4 regions of the Streptomyces sp. NBC_01808 genome follow, and region 4 is predicted to be linked to each of the others. Evidence: riboswitches for the same ligand, from Rfam matches in the RefSeq annotation. Region 4 holds a riboswitch; each other region holds the start of a gene.

Region 1 (3,874 bases), 1.7 Mb from region 4:
CAGGGCCGCCGGCGGTCTCGGTGCGCGCTCGGACGCCACGGGGGAAGTTGCGTTCGGGCACGCCGGAGACGTGGGAGAGGGGTTTATGGGGGCTTGCGGTCCGTGCGGCGGGCCGTCGGTCCCGGCCACCGGGGCCGGGGCGCTGGGCCCGCCGGGTCGATCAGACCGGGGCGCCGTTGTTGCGCAGCCAGGCGAGGGGGTCCACTGCGTCCCCGCCGCCGGGTCGTACCTCAAGGTGCAGGTGCGGGCCGGTGACATTGCCCGTGGCGCCTACGCGCCCGATGACGTCGGCGGTCGTGACCTCGCCGGAGGACTGGATGATGGAGGACAGGTGGCAGTACCAGACTTCGGTGCCGTCTTCGAGCGTGAGGACGATGCGGTAGCCGTACGAGCCGGCCCAGCCGGCCTCGGTGATCGTGCCGCCGTGCACGGCCTTGACCGGGGTGCCGGTGGAAGCGGCGAAGTCCTGGCCCGTGTGGCCCGCGGCCCACATGTCGCCGGACTCGCCGAACGTCGAGGTGAGCGTGTAGTTCGCGACCGGGGCCACGTAGCTGGCGGCGAGCTTGGCGAGGCGCTCGGCCTCCGCCTTGCGGCGGGCCTCCTCCTCCGCCTTGCGGCGGCGCTCCTCCTCCAGGCGGCGCTGGCGCTCCTCTTCCTGCGCCTTCGCCTCGGCGGCCTCCTCGGCCGCCTGCTGGGCGGCCTCGGCCTCGGCGGCCGCGCGGGCAGAGGCGTCGGCCTCCGCCTGCTGCTGCTCGGCCTGCTCCAGGATGCGCGCCCGCAGGGCCTCGCCGGAGTCGGCGGGCTGGTTCGCGGTGTCGGTGTCGCTGGCGTAGCTGACCTGGGTGAGCGGAGCCGTGGTGACGACCGTGTCGGAAGCGGGCTCCTCCTCGCTCGGCATCAGGTCGCCGACGCCCGGCAGGCTCTCCGCGTCCGGGAGTTGCGCGCTTATCTGGCTCGCGACGGTGTCGACCTGGTCGGGCATGGATATCGCGACCGGGGGCTTCTCCTGCGCCGTGGCCATGCTGCCCGCGCCGACGGCGGCGAAGACGCCCACGCCGAGTACGGCGCCGCTGCGCGCCATGCTGCCACCGCGCTGCCGGGGGAGGCGCCGGCGGCCGCGGGAGGGAAGGTCGTCCTCGGGGAGGACTTCGTCGACCGGCTCTTCGGCGGCGTAACCGGTGGGCGCATACCCCTCGGGGGCGTAGCCGCCGGACGCATAGCCGTCGTAGCCGTAATCGTCATAGCCATGGCCGTAGCCAGGCCCAGACCTGTAGGACGCCACGAAGGCGTACTCCTTTCCTTCCTTCTCGCCTACCGGGTTAGCTGACGGGTTCGGAGCAGGAAGGTCTCCTACGGGCCGCCTCCTCGCGGAGGTTGGCCCGATTCACCCCAAGGTGGTGGTTCCCCGGTTCCCTAGGTGTTGCCGTTGCTGCAGTTGTGACGTGCGGGATTCGGCGACGGCGCACGGTGCCGCCTCTTACGACGGCAGTGACGACCGCGCTGCGTTACCGCACGCTAGCGGACGACGGCGTTCGATTCCAAGTCGTTCCCGTTATTCAGTTGTGCTTTGCCGCGGACGATCCGGGCATGCACCAGCGGAAACGGACAAGTTGACGGCCCGACTACGTGCAGTGAGGTCCGGTCGTTAGCTGATCGTGCATCAGTTGTTATGCGGAGGGGTGCTATTCCACTACGGAGTGTGAATAGCCGAGGGCGAGTCCGGCGGCTCTCCGAACGGTGTACGGGAGCGGGCGAGGGCGAACAGCGCCATGTCGTCCGCGACCCTTCCGCCCGTATGGCGGGTCACGTCGTCCAGGAGGGTGTCCAGGAGTTCGTGCGGGCCGTCGAACAGCCGGCCGTCCAGCCGGGTCAGGGGGTCGTAGAAGACACCCGCCTTGTTCCGCGCCTCGGTCACGCCGTCCGTGAACAGAACGAGCGCCGCGCCCGGCGGGAACGCCACCTCCATCAGCTCGTCCGGCCACGTACCCAGGTCGCCCATGCCCAGCGGCAGCGCGTGCTCGTGCGGGTGCAGCGTGCGTGCCGCGCCGTCCGACCCCAGCAGCAGGGGCGCCGGATGGCCGCGGTTGAGCAGCCGCAGCGCGCCGCCCTCGCGGTCGACCTCCGCCAGCACCGCGGTCGTGAACCCCTCCACCCGGTCGAGGCCGCTGCGCCCCGTCTCCTGGCGCTGCAGCGCGCGTTCCAGCCGCCGCGCGACTCCTTCGAGCCCCGCCTCCTCCTCGGCCGCCTCCCGGAAGGCACCGATGACGACCGCCACGGACTCCACCGCCTCCAGCCCCTTGCCGCGTACGTCGCCGACGATGCAGCGCACGCCGTACGGGCCCTCCTGCACGGCGTAGAGGTCGCCGCCGATCCGGGCGTCGGCGTCAGCGGCCTGGTAGCGGGCGGCGACCCGCAGCGTGCCGAAGCCGTCCGGCGGATTCGGCAGCACGGCGCGCTGCGCGGCGACCGCGACGTGGCGGGCGGAGGCCAGCCTGCGGTAGTTGCGCTGGATGAGGAGGTTGATGCCGATCGCCAGGGCGCCGAGCACGACCTGCGACACCATCTGGGTGAGCGCGTCGGGGCCCGTGGCGGTGCCGTTGAGGATTTCGAGCGTGACGTCCACCACCAGGGCGGCGACGGCAACGACGACGGTGCCGCGCAGGGTGAGCAGCGCAGCGGCGACCAGCGGGGTGGTCTCGAATATCGGCGAGGACCGCAGCCCTTCCGGCGTGAACCAGAAGAACACCGCCCCCACGACGATCAACGCGGCCGGCAGCCACCGCAGCACCCAGCGGACCCGCCGCTCACCGCCGGGGGCGTCGGGGCGGCGGGTCCGGACCGCCAGGTCCAGCGCACCGCTTCCCACGCGGTAGGCCCGCCCGTTCTCGTACGGGGCGCGCCCCTCGCCGTGCGAGCCGCGCTCCGCGTCCTGCGGACCGCCCTCGGCCTGCCCCGCGCTCTGCGCGCCGTCCTCCCGCACCGGCTGCACCTGCCCTTTCCTGCGCTGCCCTTCCTGCGCTGTCCTCCCTGTACGGCCGACACGCGGGCGCTTGCCATCGTCGTTCAGGGTTCCGCGGCCCGGGCGGGACGGCGACCGGGCGGGGCCCAGGCGGGTTACAGGTGGCGTTTCGGGCGTCATTGCGGCCAGGGTGTGAGGGCAGACGAGTCGCGGACCGGCGGACCGCACGCAGAGGGTACAGCCGAACGGGTATAGGGCCGCCCGGCTCCGGCGCGCGCGGCGCCCGCGCGCGCCCCCGCTCTCCCGGCGCCCCACGCGCCCCTCGGACAACTGACGTCATCTGTCAGCCGTCAAGCGTCAGTCGCCGTCAGGCGCCAAGGCGTCCGGTGCCAGCCGGCGCCAGGCGGCGCCAGGCCGCGCCAGGCCGCGCCAGGCCGCGCCAGGCCGCGCCAGGCCGCGTCAGCCGGCGTCAGGCGAGGCGTACCGGGAAGGACTCCAGGTCGTTCTGCGTCAGTACCGGCAGGTTGCGCAGCTCCCCCAGCGGCACCGCCGCCCGCAGCCCCGGGAACCGGGCGAAGAGCGCCGGCAGCGCCACCGCCGCCTCCAGCCGGGACAGCGCCGCGCCGGGGCAGATGTGCGGCCCGTGCCCGAAGGTCATGTGCCGGATCGGCGTCGCCCGCGTCACGTCGAAGGCGTCCACGTCCGCCCCGTGGTGCCCGGCGTCGCGCCCGATCGCGCGGTACGAGATGACGACGCCCTCGCCCTTCTCGATCACCGTGCCGGCGATCTCGATGTCCTCCGTCGCGAACCGCATCAGCAGGTGGGTCACCGGCGGGTCGTAGCGCAGCGCCTCCTCGATCGCCGTCTCCCACGTCACCTTGCCCTCGCGGACCAGGCCGAGTTGCTCGGGGTGGG
Region 2 (3,874 bases), 3.2 Mb from region 4:
GGGCTCCACGACCTCACGATCCACTACCGTGCCCCGTACGGCCAGAAGGTCGCGTCGCTGCAGCTCAACGGCGAGGGCGCGGGCGACGTCACCCTCGCCGCCACCGACACCTTCAGCACCGTGGCCGCCGGCAAGGTGCTGCTCCAGGAGGGCGCCGACACGATCACGATCGTGAACAACTGGGGCTGGTACGAGATCGATGCCATCAGCCTCAGCCCGAGCGAGCCCCGCCCGCCGCACCAGGTCTCCGGCGTCCCCGTCGACCCGCAGGCCACCCCGGAGGCCCGGGCGCTGATGAGCTACCTCACCGCGGGCTACGGCGAACACATCCTCAGCGGCCAGCAGGACGCGGCCTCCATCCGCTGGCTGGAGGAGAACGTCGGCCGCGCCCCGGCCGTGGCCGGCCACGACATGATGGATTACTCCCCCAGCCGCGTCGAGCGCGGCACCACCTCCACCGAGGTCGAGAACGCCCTCGCCTGGGACGAACGCGGCGGCATCACCACGTTCGTCTGGCACTGGAACGCCCCCGCCGGCCTCATCGACGAACCCGGCAAGGAGTGGTGGCGCGGTTTCTACACCGACGCGACGACCTTCGACGTGGCCGCGGCGCTCGCCGACCCGCAGTCCGAGGAGTACGCACTGCTGCTGCGCGACATCGACGCCATCGCGGCAGAGCTGAAGCGGCTGCAGGACGCGGGCGTCCCGGTGCTGTGGCGCCCGCTGCACGAGGCCGAGGGCGGCTGGTTCTGGTGGGGCGCCAAGGGCCCCGGGCCGGCCAAGGAGCTGTGGCGGCTGATGTACGAGCGCATGACCGGCCACCACGGGCTGCACAACCTCATCTGGGTGTGGAACTCCGTCGACCCGGCCTGGTATCCCGGCGACGACGTCGTCGACGTCATCAGCGCCGACACCTACCCCCCGATCGGCGACCACGGACCGGCCAGCGGTACGTACGACAAGCTGGTCGACCTCGTCGGCGACAAGAAGCTCGTCGCCATGACCGAGACGGGCTCCATCCCCGACCCGGACCTGCTGCGGACCTACGAGGCGGACTGGAGCTGGTTCACCACCTGGAGCGGCGAGTTCATCGACGACGGCGAGCACAACCCGCTGCCGTTCCTCAGGAAGGTGTACGAGGACGACTACGTCATCACGCTCGACGAACTGGGCGACTGGCGCTCCCACCCCCCGGCCAGGACCCGCTGAACCCAGGTCGGCGCACGAGGCGCTCCCCGGCCTGGCGGGTCCGCTGCCGGTCCTCGTTCGGCGGGGCGGGCCGCAGGCCGCGGAGAGCGCCGGTGAGGACACCGGCGCTCTCCGGTTGTGTCAGTACGGCCCGTAGACGTTGTCGATCGACCCGTACCGGTCGGCCGCGTAGTTGCACGCGGCGGTGATGTTGGCGACCGGGTCGTAGCTGTCGGTCGAGGTGCCGGGTACGTGGTAGGCCTCGAAGGTGGGAGCGATGACCTGGAGCAGGCCCTTGGAGGGCGTGCCGTTCACGGCGTTGATATCCCAGTTGTTGATGGCCTGCGGGTCGCCCCCGGACTCCCGCATGATGTTGCGGTAGATACCGTCGTAGGTCCCGGGGATGCCGTGCTCGGCCATGATGTCGAGCGACTCCCGGATCCAGCCGTCGAGGTTGTCCGGGTAGCTCGTGACGGACGCGCTGGCGGTCTTCAGGCCCGACTCGGATTCCTTCGAGTCGCTCGTGTCGGCCTTGCCGCCGAGCGCGAGTTCAAGGCCGGGGAGGATGAAGTGCGGGTTGTCGCCGACGGCCTCGCGGTTGTCTTCGTACAGCTTCTTCCAGCCGCCGCGTACGCCTTCCCTGTCGGCAATCTTCGCCAGGGAATCTCCGGCGACCACGGCATACGTGGCCGCTGCCGCGCCGGTGGTCGCCGCGGCGGGGGCCTCGGCGCGTACGCCGCTCTGGGGGGCGGACGCGGGGACGGAGCCGGCCGCGGATGCCGAGGACGCGCCGATCAGCGGGGCGGCGATCGCGACGCCGCTGACGCCGGCGAAAGTGATGCCGCGGCTGATCAGACGCAGCTTGGGACGGCGATGCTTACCTCTTGCGGGCATGGGTCTTTCTCCTCCTGCGCCTACGAGGTGAGCTGTCGGGTTCGGGCTGGAGATGCCCGGCCGCACGACGGTGCGACTTCACCCCAAGCCGTTCCGGAATCCGGACCGGCGACTTACCTATGGGTCCCCCGCTCCTGCCGTGTGTCATTAGGGAACGGTTTCCGGATGGCGGCAGGATTCGGCGTCCACCCGGCTGGCGGAGACTTAAGCATGTCTTTCCGGTCCGGACAAGCTGCGGAACTCGTTCGGCCAATACGAGAGCGGCTCCGGGACCGGGTGAGTGCCGCAGCGGAAAGCGGAGAGGGCGGCAACTCGCTTTCGGAACAAGGAAACTGTGAATTCCCACCGACGCCGCCCGCGGCCGAACGTGATTCGCGTCACCGGACGGAGCGGGCCAATCGGTCAGGAGCGCGGGGCAATCGGGGGCGAATGCTTCAAATAGGGCGTATTGCCCGTCAGGGAATATCCGACAAGTCCGTTTGTTCTTGGTCGTTCGATGCCGCGTATGCGCGGCCGGAATTCACGAATCCGTAGCGGGAACCCGGCTCGCCTGCGGGGGCAGCGGGGCGACAACTGGCCAAAGGAAATGACCCTTTCGGAGTCGCCGCTGAATTGCGGGCGGAGGGTGAGCAGTTGGAGTGTGCGGGCGGAAAGCCCTCGCCAACTCCCTCAGCACTCCACCACGTTGACCGCGAGACCGCCGCGGGCCGTCTCCTTGTACTTGACCTTCATGTCCGCGCCCGTCTCCTTCATCGTCTTGATGGCCTTGTCGAGGGAGACGAAGTGCTGGCCGTCGCCGCGCAGTGCCATGCGGGCCGCCGTGATGGCCTTGACCGCCGCCATGCCGTTGCGTTCGATGCACGGGATCTGGACCAGGCCGCCGATCGGGTCGCAGGTCAGGCCCAGGTTGTGTTCGATGCCGATCTCCGCGGCGTTCTCCACCTGCTCCGGGGTGCCGCCGAGGATCTCGGCGAGGCCGCCGGCGGCCATGGAGCAGGCGGAGCCCACCTCGCCCTGGCAGCCGACCTCCGCGCCGGAGATGGAGGCGTTCTCCTTGAAGAGCATGCCGATCGCGCCCGCCGCGAGGAGGAAGCGGACCGCGGTGTCGTCGTCCGCGCCGGGGACGAAGTCCGCCGCGTAGTGGAGCACCGCGGGGATGATGCCCGCCGCGCCGTTGGTGGGGGCGGTGACGACGCGGCCGCCGGCGGCGTTCTCCTCGTTGACCGCCATCGCGTAGAGGGTGACCCACTCCATCGCGTGCGCCGCCGGGTCGCCCGCCGCGCGGAGCTGGCGGGCCTCGCCTGCGGCGCGGCGGCGGACCTTCAGCCCGCCGGGGAGGATGCCCTCGCGGCTGGTGCCGCGGGCGACGCACTCGCGCATGACCCGCCAGATCTCCAGCAGCCCGGCGCGGATCTCCGCCTCCGTGCGCCAGGCGCGCTCGTTCTCCAGCATCAGCGAGGAGAGCGACAGGCCCGTCTCGCGGGTGCGGCGCAGCATCTCGTCCGCGGTACGGAACGGGTGCTTCAGCACGGTGTCGTCGAGCTTGATCCGGTCCTCGCCGACCGCCTCCTCGTCGACGACGAAGCCGCCGCCCACCGAGTAGTACGTCTTCTCCAGCAGCGTCCCGCCGTCCGCGTCGTACGCGGCCAGCGTCATGCCGTTCGCGTGGTACGGCAGCGAGCGGCGGCGGTGCAGGACGAGGTCGGCGGAGGCGTCGAAGGGGATCTCGTGGTCGCGCCCTATCTCGGCGCCCAGCAGGTGCAGCCGCCCGGTGCCGCGGATGCGCTCCACC
Region 3 (3,874 bases), 2.0 Mb from region 4:
CGGACCTCGCGTTCCACCGCGCCCTGCTGGCAGCCTCGCACAACGAGCTGCTGGAGCGCATGGATCAGGTCCTCGCCAGCGGCCTGGCCGCGCGCGACCGCCTGGTGCACGGCCCCGGACACCACCCGCAGGACCCCGTGCCGGGCCACCGCGCCGTGCTGGCGGCGATTCGGGCGCAGGACCCGGACGCCGCGGAGGCGGCGATGCACCGGCTCCTCGCCCAGGCGGCCCGGGATCTGGCCGAGTTGTCCGCCGGTGAGTCCGCCGATGGGTCCGCCGATGGGTCCGCCGGTGAGTCCGCGGCGGAACGGGCGGCCGGGGCGTAGCCCGTACGACGAACGCGCCCCGCCGCGCGGACGGATCCGCGCGACGGGGCGAAAAAGACTCCCGCGGGCCATCGCCCCCGGAATCAGTACCAGTTGTTCGCCTGCCAGAACTCCCAGGCGCCGCACGGGCTGCCGTAGCGGTCGTTCATGTAGTCCAGGCCCCACTTGATCTGCGTGACCGGGTTGGTCCGCCAGTCGGCGCCGGCCGAGGCCATCTTGTCGCCCGGCAGCGCCTGCATCAGGCCGTACGCGCCGGAGCTGGGGTTCGTCGCGGTGTGGTCCCAGCCGCTCTCGCGCTCCACGATGCTGCTGAAGCAGGTGAACTGGTCGGCGGGCACGATCTCCCTGGCCGCCGCCTGGATGCCGGACTCGGTGGTCGGGACGCTCGCCTGCGACGCCTCGGTGGCGCCGCCGGAGCCGCCGGAGCTCCCCGAGGACGACGAGCCGTTCGGGTCGATCGACTTGTCGACCTTGCCGCCCTCGGTGTCGATGCGCAGCTCGGTGCCGACCTTCAGCGCGGCCGGGTTGTCGCCGATCGCCTTCTCGTTGTCGACGTACACCCGCTGCCAGCCGCCGGGCACGTCGTACTTCGCGGCGATCTTGGCCAGCGTCTCGCCGGCGCCGACGGTGTGCTCGACGTAACGCTGCTGCTTCTGCTCGGTCTTGGCGGCGGTCTGGTCGGCCTCGGCAGGCTTGCTCTCGGCCTTCTTGTCCCCCAGGTCCAGCTCCTGGCCCGGCAGGATCAGGTGGGGGTTGTCGCCGACGGCTTCCTTGTTGGCCTCGTACAGCCGCTGCCAGTCGGGACCGAATCCGTTGTCCTCGGCGATCTCCGAGAGGGTGTCGCCCTTCTCGACCGTATAGGCGTGCGCGGCGGTCGCCGCGATTCCGCCGGCGACGGGCAGGGCTATGCCCACCCCCGCGGCGGCGGCATAGCGGCGGGTGGAGCGCGACTTGGGCGCGCGCCGGGTGCCGGTTCCGGCCATGGTTGGCTCGCTCTTTCTCCGACGCCTGCGAGGTGAGCTGTCGGGTTCGGGCTGGAGTTGCCCGGCCGCGTCGTGCTGTGCGGCTTCACCCCGAGTCGGGGAGTGCGGTGCGGTTCTGCCACCGTGCTCCTGCCGACGGAGAAGTGGTTCCCCCGCTCCTGCCCGAACGGCTGTGGGGACGACGGATCCGGGCTCCGACGGGCAGGATTCGGCGTACCGGAGCGCGGCGCTCGCGTCTGCGAACGTCTCGGACACTAGGAGATCGAACGGCAGATCACAAGAGGATCACGAGGATCCACACGTAGTCTGACGCTCCGTGGTGACGCGCGCACGCGTGGGGCGGTTGGGGCGCGTGTGACGTTCGGCACTCACGCTGAGGTGCAGCGCCTCCAACAGGGGCTGTCCGGCCGGTACGACGAGACCGTGCACCCCGCGCTCCGCGGCGCCGGCGAGCGCGGTCCGCCAGGCGTCGGGGCCTGCGGGCGCCGCCGCCGGGGTCCAGCGCCCGGCGCCCGGCTCCTCGTAGCCGGGTCCCGCGGGCGCGAGCCGGCGGAAGGCGGGCACCGTCGGTGCTACGGCGCCGAGTTCGGCGCACCGCCGGGAGTCGGCGGCGAGCGCGAGCCGGCCGCCGCTGAGCAGCACCACGGTGGCCAGCGCCCGGGCCAGCAGCGCGGCCTGCGGGACGCTGTCGGGCAGCGCGACGACGAGCCTCGCCCGGCCGGTGGCGGCGGCCAGGGCGGCGGCGAGCGCCAGCACGTCGTGCGCCGGGTCAGGACCGCCGTCCAGCCACAGCGCGTCGGCGCCCGCCGAGTCGTACGCCGCGCACTCCGCCAGCCAGGCCGCGGGCTCCTCGGGCAGCCGGGGGAGCAGCACCCCGACGCGGACCGCCGGCGGTTCCGCGCCGGTGGACGGGGGTGGAGATGCGCTCATCGCGGGCCTCCCCGGGGGCTGACGAGGGCCATCGGGGGCATACCGTACGCCGATACCCTGCGGAAGGCAGCGGTGCGGACACCCACGGTTCATGATTTCTGGAATTTCATCTGCCGTGCCCCCGGGCGGCGTTGCGCGCCCGTACCCCGGCAAACGCCGAGGGAGGGGACCCCCCCGGGGTGTCCCCTCCCTCTCTGTGCTCCCGGCCGGTGGCCCACGTCAGTGCGGTTGGGCCACACCCCCGTTCGCCGGGATGGGCTCGCCGTCCGGCTGGGACGGCGAGTGGACCGGGCGGCGCGGCAGCCGGTGCGCGGGCACCGCGCCTGACGCGGTCACGCCGGGCTCCGCGACAGCAGGAAGTCGGCTTCGCCGGCCTTGGCACCCTCGATGAACGCGTCCATTTCACCGGGGGTGTAGATGAGGGCGGGACCGTCGGGGTGCGCCGAGTGCCGTACCGCTATCCGGCCGTCCCGCAGCTTCATGGCCTCGACGCAGTTGCCGCCGTTGCCGCCGCTCCACGGCTTGTGCCAGCCCTCGGTGCCGAGGTCCGCCGCCGGCATGCCGTTGTAAATGCGTTCCATTCACAGCTCCTTGCGGAAGTCCCGGAGGATTTCCTTCGTGCGTTTTGCCGTCGCCGCCTGGGCCGCCATGTGGTCCAGGGCGGCGAGGTGTGTGGCCACCTCGTGCCGGCCGTCGAGGTAGACGGCGCCGGTGAGGTACTCGGTGTAGATCATGTCCGGCAGCTCGGGCATGGCGAACCGGAAGAGGACGAAGGGGCTGTACGTGCCCGGATGGTGGCCGGTGCGGAACTCCGCCATCTGGAGCGTGACGTTGGGCAGCGACGCGATGTCGAGGAGCCGGTCGACCTGCGCGCGCATCACCGCGCCGTCGCCCACCGGGCGGCGCAGGACCGTTTCGTCCACGATGACCCAGAACCGCGGCGCGTCCTCGCGGGTGAGCAGGTCCTGGCGCTCCATGCGGAGCGCGACGTGCCGCTCGATCTCCGCGGGCGCGACCCGGCCGAGGGAGCCGACCTTCAGCACGTGCCGCGCGTAGTCCTCGGTCTGCATCAGACCGGGCACGAAGTGCGGCTCGTACGACCTGATGAGCGACGCCGCGCCCTCCAGGCTCACGTACATGCTGAACCAGTCGGGCAGGATGTCGTGGAAGCGCTGCCACCAGCCGGGCGCGTTGGCCTCCTCGGTCAGCGCGACGAAGGTGTCGATCTCCTCCTGGTCGATGCCGTACGCCTGCAACAGCAGTTGCACGTACGGGACCTTCAGCGCGACCTCGGCGGTCTCCATCCGGCGCACGGTGGCGGGGGCGACGCGCAGGGTCTTCGCGGCTTCCTCGCGCTTGAGCCCGGCCCGCTCGCGCAGCTCCTGGAGTCGCTTGCCGAGCACGACCTGCCCCACGGTCGGCGCAGACCGCGGTTCGCTCACGCCATACCTCCCTGTCGGAACTGCCTCAAGCAGTGTGCCACGCCTCGGGCTTGGCGAACACAGTGCAACGGCAACTCTGAAAAATTCACAGTGGGGGTTGCCAAGTGGCCGCGGCGGGGCCATAGTTTGGGATGTGAGCCAGTCCACACAGCCGCATCACACGGGGGTCGTGACACAGGGTCCCGGCTTGCCG
Region 4 (3,874 bases):
GGGTGATTCGGTATTAAGTTCGGCCACTGGCTCGAACACACAGGGAACGAAAGGCACTCGCATGCGCTCGGGTAACGGACGCCACCGACGTCCCCGCCAGGCCCCCGCGTTCGTCGTCGCGGCCGGTGCGACCGGGGCGGGTCTCGCCCTGCCGCTGCTGGGCGCGAGCGGCGCGAGCGCCGCCGACGCCGGCACGTGGGACCGGGTCGCCGAGTGCGAGAGCGGCGGGCTGTGGAGCGCCGACGAGGGCAACGGGTACTACGGCGGCCTGCAGTTGACGATGGACATGTGGCAGGAGTACGGCGGCGAGGAGTTCGCCTCGCAGCCCGACTACGCCAGCCGCGCGCAGCAGATCACGGTCGCCGAGCGCATCCTCGCCGGCATGGGCGCCGACAAGGCGTGGCCGGAGTGCGCCCAGGACGCCGGGCTGGACGGCGACGACGGGGTGCCGGAGGTCGACCCCGGCGCCGAGTTGCCGCTGCTGCCCACGGAACCGCCCACCCTCGCCCCGAGCCCGGATGACGACTCCCGGGGCCAGGACGAGGACGGGCGTACGGACCGCGAGGACGAGCGCGACGGCAAGGACGGCGAGGGCGCCGGCAAGCATCGCGGCAGCCAGGACCCGGGCGAGCGCGACGGCGGCCCCGGCGAGCGGACCGGCCCGGACGACGACACCACCTCCGGCGAGGGCTCCGGCCGGCACCGCGCCCCGGACGCCTCCGCGACCCCGACCCCCTCCGAAGCCCCGTCCTCGCCCGGCGCTCCCGAGGCCCCGCGCGAGGCCGTCGAGACCCCCGGCGCCTCCCAGTCGCCCGATGAGACCGAGCTGCCGGAACCGGGCCGCGAGTGGATCGCCGAGATCCCCGGCGACGCGGACAAGCGCGGCGAGGACCGCAAGGGCGACGCCTCGGGACGCGACGCCGCGGCGGACGGCGGCAGTTATACCGTCCGACCGGGTGACACCCTCTCGGAAATTGCCAGAGAGCATTCCCTGTCGGGCGGATGGTCCGAGTTGTACGACGGGAACAAGAACTCCCTCGGTAAGGACCCCGACACCATCAAGCCTGGTCAGGAACTCGAATTGAGCGGGAACTGAACAGTCGGCGGGTGAAGTCGGCGCGGATTAGTCATATTTGACGTAATCGGCTGACCGGGCTACCTGACGGACGTAAAACCGGGCGTGGCATTTTCCGGGGTCTTTGAATCGCACACGCCTATGTGCTTACCGTCACATTGCTCGCCAACGCGAGTCCCGGTGATCGCCTCACGCCGAATCCTGTCGGCGTTCACCCGGGCCACCTGTGCATGAAGCACCGCTGACAGGAGCGGGGGACCCACGGTAAGCGCCGCTTCGGTCCAACGAGAAGGCGGACCGGACGGCTTGGGGTCAAGCCGCACGCATGACGTACGGCCGGGCACTCACAGCCCGCACCCGACAGCTCACCTCGCAGGCGTCGGTGAGAAAAGAGCATCATGCTTCTTCCTGCCGGAACGGGTAAGCACCGCCGCCCCGCCGCACAGGCACGCCTTGGCACACACTCCCGCATGGCCGTCCTCATGGGCGCCACCGGAACCGCGATCGGGCTGCCGGTGCTCGGCGCCCAGCACGCGTCCGCGGCGCCCATCGATACGTGGGAACGGGTAGCCGCCTGCGAGTCCAGTGGAAATTGGGCGACGAATACCGGGAACGGCTATTTCGGCGGCGTCCAGTTCTCCCAGCCGAGCTGGGAGGCCGCCGGCGGCCGGAGCTTCGCCACGCGCGCCGACCTGGCGTCGAAGCAGCAGCAGATCGCCGTCGCGGAGCGGCTGCTGTCCATGCAGGGCCCGGGCGCGTGGCCCAACTGCGGCCCACGCGCGGGCCTGGCCGCGGGCAGTCCGGCCACCGGGCAGATCATCCCACCGGCGCCGCAGGAGGCCCCGCAGCAGCAACCGGAAACCCAGCCGCAGCCGGCCCCGCAGGCGCAGGAACAGGCCCCGCAGGCGCAGGAACAGGCGCCGCAGGAGGCCCCGCAGGGCACCGAGGCCCGCGGTGCCGCCGAGCAGACGCAGCCGGAGTCCCGCACGGTCTTCCGCGGCTTCTACTACGAGGTCCGCGAGGGCGACACCCTCGACGACATCGCCCGGCGGCACGGCGGGGAGAACTGGCAGCAGTTGTACGAGGACAACAAGCCGGTCGTCGGCGCGAACCCGGACCTGATCCGGCCGGGACAGAAGCTGAAGGTGGACTAGCCCGGCGCGCGGGCGGGCCGCACCGGTCCACGGACCGGCCGGCCCGCCCGCGCCGTGTGCACCGCCGCCGCCTGCCGCCCCCTGGTGCCGCCTGCCGCCCGGCACGCCGCCGCGGTACGGCGCGGCCGTCCCGGCCCGTCCGGTGCGCGGGCCGGGACGACCACGCCGTACGCCACCCGCCACCGCGGTCCTCCTCCCCGCTCCCCGGCCCGAACCGTCTCGTACCGCGGAATGCGGCCGGGTGCGCGCCGGGGCCGTCACCCGGGGCGGCTAGGCTCAGGGCGGAACCCGTAGCGAATCCCTCCGAAGGAGACACCGTGCCGTCCATCGACGTCGTCGTAGCCCGAGAGATTCTCGACTCCCGCGGCAACCCCACGGTCGAGGTCGAGGTCGGCCTCGACGACGGCAGCACCGGCCGTGCTGCCGTTCCGTCCGGCGCCTCCACCGGCGCCTTCGAGGCCCTGGAGCTGCGCGACGGGGACAAGGCCCGCTACGGCGGGAAGGGCGTCGAGAAGGCCGTGCTCGCGGTCATCGAGCAGATCGGCCCCGAGCTCGTCGGCTACGACGCCACCGAGCAGCGTCTCATCGACCAGGCGATGTTCGACCTCGACGCCACCCCCGACAAGTCCTCCCTCGGCGCCAACGCCATCCTCGGCGTCTCGCTCGCCGTCGCGCACGCCGCCTCCGAGGCGTCCGACCTGCCGCTGTTCCGCTACCTCGGCGGCCCCAACGCGCACGTGCTGCCCGTGCCGATGATGAACATCCTCAACGGCGGCAGCCACGCGGACTCCAACGTGGACATCCAGGAGTTCATGATCGCGCCGATCGGCGCCGAGTCGTTCTCCGAGGCCGTCCGCTGCGGCGCGGAGATCTACCACCAGCTCAAGGCCGTCCTCAAGGAGCGCGGCCTGTCCACAGGACTCGGCGACGAGGGCGGCTTCGCGCCGAACCTCGACTCCAACCGGGACGCGCTGGACCTCATCATCGAGGCGATCCAGAAGGCCGGCTACACCGCGGGCCAGGACGTCGCCCTCGCGCTCGACGTCGCCGCCTCCGAGTTCTACAAGGACGGCGTGTACGTCTTCGAGGGCAAGGGCCGCTCCGCCGCCGAGATGACGGAGTACTACGAGCAGCTCGTCGCGGACTACCCGCTGGTGTCCATCGAGGACCCGCTGTTCGAGGACGACTGGGCCGGCTGGCACGTGCTGACCGAGCGCCTCGGCGACAAGGTGCAGATCGTCGGCGACGACCTCTTCGTCACCAACCCCGAGCGGCTGCAGCGCGGCATCGACGAGGGCTCGGCCAACGCGCTGCTGGTGAAGGTCAACCAGATCGGCTCGCTCACCGAGACCCTGGATGCCGTCGAGCTGGCGCAGCGCAACGGCTTCAAGTGCATGATGTCCCACCGCTCCGGCGAGACCGAGGACGTCACCATCGCCGACCTGGCCGTCGCCACGAACTGCGGCCAGATCAAGACCGGCGCCCCCGCCCGCTCCGAGCGGGTCGCCAAGTACAACCAGCTCCTGCGCATCGAGGAGATCCTCGACGACGCCGCCGAGTACGCGGGCCGCAGCGCCTTCCCCCGCTACAAGAACGGCTGAACGGACCGACCCGTACGACATCGGCGTCGGACGCACCCGGCCCC

The links. Region 4 has a riboswitch for cyclic di-AMP ahead of OG946_RS12995 (transglycosylase family protein). Riboswitches for the same ligand answer to the same signal wherever they lie in the genome.
Region 1: it holds a riboswitch for cyclic di-AMP, as region 4 does, so the genes downstream of both, OG946_RS21180 (M23 family metallopeptidase) here and OG946_RS12995 (transglycosylase family protein) in region 4, are expected to answer to the same signal.
Region 2: it holds a riboswitch for cyclic di-AMP, as region 4 does, so the genes downstream of both, OG946_RS27615 (transglycosylase SLT domain-containing protein) here and OG946_RS12995 (transglycosylase family protein) in region 4, are expected to answer to the same signal.
Region 3: it holds a riboswitch for cyclic di-AMP, as region 4 does, so the genes downstream of both, OG946_RS04210 (LysM peptidoglycan-binding domain-containing protein) here and OG946_RS12995 (transglycosylase family protein) in region 4, are expected to answer to the same signal.

The regions. Positions count from the first base shown of each region.
Region 1 covers NZ_CP109072.1:4,788,703-4,792,576, reverse strand. Annotated here, with positions in the region: gene OG946_RS21180 (M23 family metallopeptidase) at 161-1,282, opposite strand; cyclic di-AMP (ydaO/yuaA leader) riboswitch at 1,294-1,436, opposite strand; gene OG946_RS21175 (PP2C family protein-serine/threonine phosphatase) at 1,691-2,989, opposite strand; gene OG946_RS21170 (cytochrome P450 family protein) at 3,429-3,874, opposite strand, start outside.
Region 2 covers NZ_CP109072.1:6,219,499-6,223,372, forward strand. Annotated here, with positions in the region: gene OG946_RS27610 (glycosyl hydrolase) at 1-1,209, shown strand, start outside; gene OG946_RS27615 (transglycosylase SLT domain-containing protein) at 1,330-2,082, opposite strand; cyclic di-AMP (ydaO/yuaA leader) riboswitch at 2,086-2,246, opposite strand; gene OG946_RS27620 (L-serine ammonia-lyase) at 2,752-3,874, opposite strand, start outside.
Region 3 covers NZ_CP109072.1:1,051,359-1,055,232, reverse strand. Annotated here, with positions in the region: gene OG946_RS04215 (FadR/GntR family transcriptional regulator) at 1-326, shown strand, start outside; gene OG946_RS04210 (LysM peptidoglycan-binding domain-containing protein) at 410-1,309, opposite strand; cyclic di-AMP (ydaO/yuaA leader) riboswitch at 1,317-1,491, opposite strand; gene OG946_RS04205 (hypothetical protein) at 1,595-2,239, opposite strand; gene OG946_RS04200 (DUF397 domain-containing protein) at 2,572-2,820, opposite strand; gene OG946_RS04195 (helix-turn-helix domain-containing protein) at 2,821-3,681, opposite strand.
Region 4 covers NZ_CP109072.1:3,052,106-3,055,979, reverse strand. Annotated here, with positions in the region: gene OG946_RS13000 (transglycosylase family protein) at 62-1,096, shown strand; cyclic di-AMP (ydaO/yuaA leader) riboswitch at 1,305-1,469, shown strand; gene OG946_RS12995 (transglycosylase family protein) at 1,546-2,229, shown strand; gene eno (phosphopyruvate hydratase) at 2,547-3,830, shown strand.